DNA from 2 places in the Tardiphaga sp. 839_C3_N1_4 genome. Region 1 is predicted to be linked to the other one. Evidence: riboswitches for the same ligand, from Rfam matches in the RefSeq annotation. Region 1 holds a riboswitch; the other holds the start of a gene.
What was found. A riboswitch is a leader RNA that binds a small molecule or an ion and turns the genes downstream of it on or off. The one in region 1 is predicted to bind S-adenosylmethionine.
Positions count from the first base shown of each region.

Region 2: another riboswitch for S-adenosylmethionine. It lies ahead of metX (homoserine O-acetyltransferase MetX); the one in region 1 lies ahead of AB8A38_RS17450 (O-succinylhomoserine sulfhydrylase).

Region 1 covers NZ_JBPWQD010000001.1:3,635,571-3,638,022, reverse strand. The annotation lists gene AB8A38_RS17455 (SGNH/GDSL hydrolase family protein) at 1-38, shown strand, start outside; gene AB8A38_RS17450 (O-succinylhomoserine sulfhydrylase) at 167-1,348, opposite strand; SAM riboswitch at 1,432-1,511, opposite strand; gene AB8A38_RS17445 (2'-deoxycytidine 5'-triphosphate deaminase) at 1,619-2,452, shown strand, end outside.
Region 2 covers NZ_JBPWQD010000001.1:4,774,840-4,777,291, reverse strand. The annotation lists gene metW (methionine biosynthesis protein MetW) at 1-107, opposite strand, end outside; gene metX (homoserine O-acetyltransferase MetX) at 110-1,312, opposite strand; SAM riboswitch at 1,400-1,479, opposite strand; gene AB8A38_RS22850 (chorismate mutase) at 1,683-2,452, shown strand, end outside.

The DNA of each region.
Region 1 (2,452 bases):
ACGAACCGCAGATTCAGCAGGCGCAGAAGCCGCTGTAAGTTTATTGTGGTAGTTGAAACTAAAACGCCGTCATGGCCGGGCGTGTCCCGGCCATCCACGTCTTAGTTCTAGGCAAAGACGTGGATACCCGGCATTCGCCGGGCATGACGGAGTGTGATGGTGCGAACTACGCCTTCGCCAGTGCCGCCTGAAGATCCTCGATCAGATCGTCACGATGCTCGAGGCCGGCCGAGAAGCGGATGAAGCCTTCTGTGATCCCGAGTTCGAGCCGTGCTTCCAGCGGCAGGCGCTGATGCGTCGTCGTCGCCGGATGCGTAACGAGGCTCTTGGCATCGCCGAGATTGTTGGAGATCCGGGCGACCTTCAGCTCATTGAGGACGCGGAACGCCGCTGCCTTGCCGCCCTTCACCTCGAAGCCGATCAGCGTCGAGCCGGCGCGCATCTGCTTCTTCACCGTTGTCGCCTGCGGATGGTCCTCGCGGCCCGGATAGACCAATCGCGAAATCTTCGGATGCTGGGCCAGCACATCCGCGATCGCCGCGGCCGTCTGGGTTTGCCGCTCGACGCGGATCGCCAGCGTCTCCAGTCCCTTCACCAGCGTCCACGCATTGAATGGTGAGATCGAGGGGCCGGTCTGGCGCAGATAGTTATGAATATGCTCGTCGATGAAGTCCTTCGACGACAGGATGATACCGCCGAGACAACGTCCCTGACCGTCGATGTGCTTGGTCGCCGAATACACGACGACATCTGCACCAAGCGCCAGCGGGCTCTGCCAGAGCGGCGTTGCGAACACGTTATCGACGATCAGTCGCGCACCGCCGGCATGGGCGATGTCAGCGATGGCTGATATGTCGAGCACGTCGAGCGTCGGATTGGTCGGGCTTTCCAGGAACAGCGACTTGGTGTTCGGGCGCATCGCCTTCTGCCACTGGTCGAGGTCGAGGCCGTCGACGAGGGTGAATTCGATGCCATAGCGCGGCAGCAGCTCCTCGATGACGTAGCGACAGGACCCGAACAGGGCTTTCGCAGCAACGACGTGATCGCCCATGCGCAGCGGCGCGAGAATGGCGGTGGTCACGGCGGCCATGCCGGTGGCCGTCGAGCGTGCAGCCTCCGCACCTTCGAGGTCGATCATGCGGCTCTCGAACATCGACGTATTCGGATTCGAAAAGCGCGAATAGATAAAACCGGGATCTTCGCCCTTGAACCGCGCCTCGCAGGCTTCTGCGGTCTCGTAGATGAAGCCCTGCGTGAGGAAGAGGGCTTCGGACGTCTCGTTGAATTGCGAGCGTAGCGCGCCGGAATGAACGAGCCGGGTTTCGGGGCGATAGGACTTCGTAGACATGTGACCTCCAACGTACCCGCGTAACACGGGCACAAAAAAACCGGCCTGGACGGACGTCCTCAGGCCGGGATCGCATGCTGGAAGGACATGTGTCCCCGGCCTGTTTAGCGACTTATTTTACGTGGCTGCAAGCCGGCCGGCTCAAATCACCACGGGATAACGATGTGCATATTCCCGCTTGCCCTTTTCGTCAAGGCGGGGCTGAGATAACCGGTAAAGTCGCTATTTTTCAGTGTATTCTCGCTGAAGGACGACCGAAGGACGAGACCTGTGCCGTTTACGCTTGCCCCCGATGCCGATGGAATTCTGCCCGACCGCATGATTGCGGCGATGGCCGATGCCGGCCTGATCCTGCCGGAATATCCCTTCGTCGAGAGCCAGATTCAGCCCGCCAGCCTCGATCTGCGGCTTGGCTCCATCGCCTATCGCGTGCGCGCCAGCTTCCTGCCGGGGCCGAATTCGACGGTCGCCGAGCGCATCGACGAGTTGAAGCTGCACGAGATCGATCTGTCCGACGGTGCGGTGCTGGAGACCAACTGCGTCTACATCGTGCCGCTGATTGAAAGTCTGGCGCTGCCGCCGAACATCTTCGCAGCCGCCAATCCGAAGAGCTCCACGGGACGCCTCGACGTGTTCACGCGGGTGATTGCTGATGGCACCAGACGGTTCGATGTGATCGGTGCGGGCTATCACGGGCCGCTTTATGCCGAGATCAGCCCGAAGACATTTCCAGTCCTGCTGCGCGAAGGCTCGCGTCTGTCGCAGGTGCGCTTCCGCGTCGGCGATGCGGTGCTCGATACCGAAGCGCTGGAAGACCTGCATGCGCAGGAGCCGCTGGTCGACAGCGAAACGGCCGATCTGAACAACGGCCTCGCACTATCGGTCGACCTGTCCGGCGAAAACGCCTCGGGCTTCGTCGGCTACCGCGCCAAGCGTCATACCGGTGTGGTCGATATCGATCGTCGCGGTGGCTACAGCGTCAATGAATTCTGGGAGCCGATCTCGGCGCGCAAGGACGGCACGCTGATCCTCGATCCCGGCGAGTTCTACATTCTCGCTTCCAAGGAAGCGGTGCAGGTGCCGCCTGACTATGCCGCCGAAATG
Region 2 (2,452 bases), 1.1 Mb from region 1:
ATCATCTCCGCGACCAGGAGGTGATCGCCACGATAATCCTGCGTGCCGCGCGGCGCCGGCGTCGCCACCGCAGAATTCAGCGGCAAGACTTGTTGTGGAAACGCCATCTCTATGTCCCCGTAACAGGCAGGCCGCGCACGGAGGCTGCGGAGTTCAGAAATGCACCGGCGATATCGAGGAACTCGGGCACGTCGAGCAGGAAGGCATCATGGCCCTTGTCGGTTTCGATCTCCGCAAAGGACACGCGGACGCCGCCGGCATTCAGCGCGTGCACGACGTCGCGCGATTCCGCCGTCGGGAACAGCCAGTCTGATGTGAACGACATCAGACAGAAGCGCGTCTGCGTATCGCGAAACGCTTCCGCAAGCTTGCCGTTGTGGTCGGCTGCGATATCGAAATAGTCCATCGCACGCGTCAGATAGAGATAGGAGTTGGCATCGAAGCGCTCGACAAAGGACGAGCCCTGATAGCGCAGATAGCTCTCGACCTGAAAATCCGCATCGAAGGAGAATGTCGGCAACTCCCTGTCCTGCATGCGGCGGCCAAACTTGCGGTGCAGAGCGGCATCCGACAGATAGGTGATATGCGCGGCCATCCGCGCGACGCCGAGGCCGCGATGCGGATGCGTGCCTTCCTCGAAATAGCGCCCGCCGCGCCAGTCGGGATCGGCCATCACGGCCTGACGGCCCAATTCATGGAACGCGATATTCTGCGCCGAGTGCCGCGTGCTGCAGGCAACCGCCAGCGCGGAGAACACGCGCTCCGGATAGGCCGCAGTCCATTGCAGCGTCTGCATGCCGCCCATGGAACCGCCAACGACGCAGAACAGTTGGCCGATACCGAGACTGTCGATCAGCATCGCCTGCGCGCGCACCATGTCGGGAATGGTGATGACCGGGAAATCCAGTCCCCAGATCTTGCCGGTGGCGGGATTGGTCGAGGCCGGACCGGTCGAGCCCATGCAACCGCCGAGCACGTTCGAACAGATGATGAAGTAGCGTTCGGTATCGAGCGCTTTACCGGGGCCGACCAGCGTCTGCCACCAGCCGGGTTTGCCGGTGATCGGATTGATATTGGCGACGTGCTGGTCGCCGGTCAAAGCGTGGCAGACCAGGATGGCGTTGGATTTGTCGGCGTTGAGCGTTCCGTAGGTCTGATAGGCGATCTGGAACGGGGCGAGGTCGATGCCGCAGTCGAGCCGCAGCGGCTGATCCATGCCAAAACCCGCGACCAGCGAGGTCGGATGATCGGCTTCATGTCCACGCTCATCGGGGCGGACAACCGGACTCTTCACCAGTTCGACATTTACCATCTTGATACCGGCCTCCTCAGGAGGTTCTCAAACCAAAACCGGAATCAGGCCATAAAAAACCCGGCCTGAACAAATAGCTCGGCCGGGATCAAACTGTCCCCGGCCTGTTTAGCGAGTTGTTTAACGTGGCTGCAAGCCGGCCGGCTCAAATGACCACGGAAGAACCCAGAAACTAGTCCCACACCCGCCTGCCGTCAATATGGGCATCCCCCGGTCAAATTGCCCAACTGCCCTGCGGCCAAATCCTCCATGTTTTCTTTGCTTTCCGGCACCGTCTTACCTAATCAATGGCCGTGCCCGCCGGCTCCCCGGAGCCGGCCCGGCAAGCTTGACGGGACCTATCACGCCTCCCGTCCCGAAGGTTTTGAACATGTCGAAATTACCACCCGCTCCGCCCTCGCTGGATGAACTGCGCAAAGAGATCGACAGCATCGACGCGCAGGTTCACGCCCTGTTGATGCAGCGCGGCGACATCATCGACCGGCTGATTTCGGTGAAGCAGACCCAAGAGGTCGGCTCCGCCTTCCGGCCGGCGCGCGAGGCCGACATGATGCGCCGTCTGGTGCAGCGCCATCGCGGCATCCTGCCGATCGACACCGTCGAGAGCATCTGGCGGGTGATCATCTCGACTTTCACTTACGTTCAGGCGCCGTTCTCGGTGCATGCGGATCTGTCGCTCGGCGAAAGCGCGATGCGGGATTCCGCGCGCTTTCATTTCGGCTTCACCGTGCCTTACGTCGCGCATTTCAGCGCCGCCGCAGCGGTCGAGGCCGTGGCCAAGTCCAAGGGCGATCTCGCGCTTGTCTCGGCGACGTCCAGCCGCACGCCATGGTGGATTCCACTGGAAGCCCAGGGCGCGCCGAAGATCATCGCACGCCTGCCGTTCATCGAACGCGCCGACCATCCGGCCGCGCTTCCCGTGTTTGTGGTGTCGCGCGTCGCCGACAGCGCCATGGTGACCGAAGTCGAGATGTGGAGCGTGCGAGTATCCGGCTGGAATGCCGAGACCGCGCGCGCGCTGTCGCCGCTGGCCGAAATCGTCGCCGTGCCGGATACCGCCTTTGACGGTGCAGCGCTGCTGATCTCAATCACCTCGGCCTCGAGCCTCGACAAGATCAAGTCGGCGCTGATCGAGGCTGG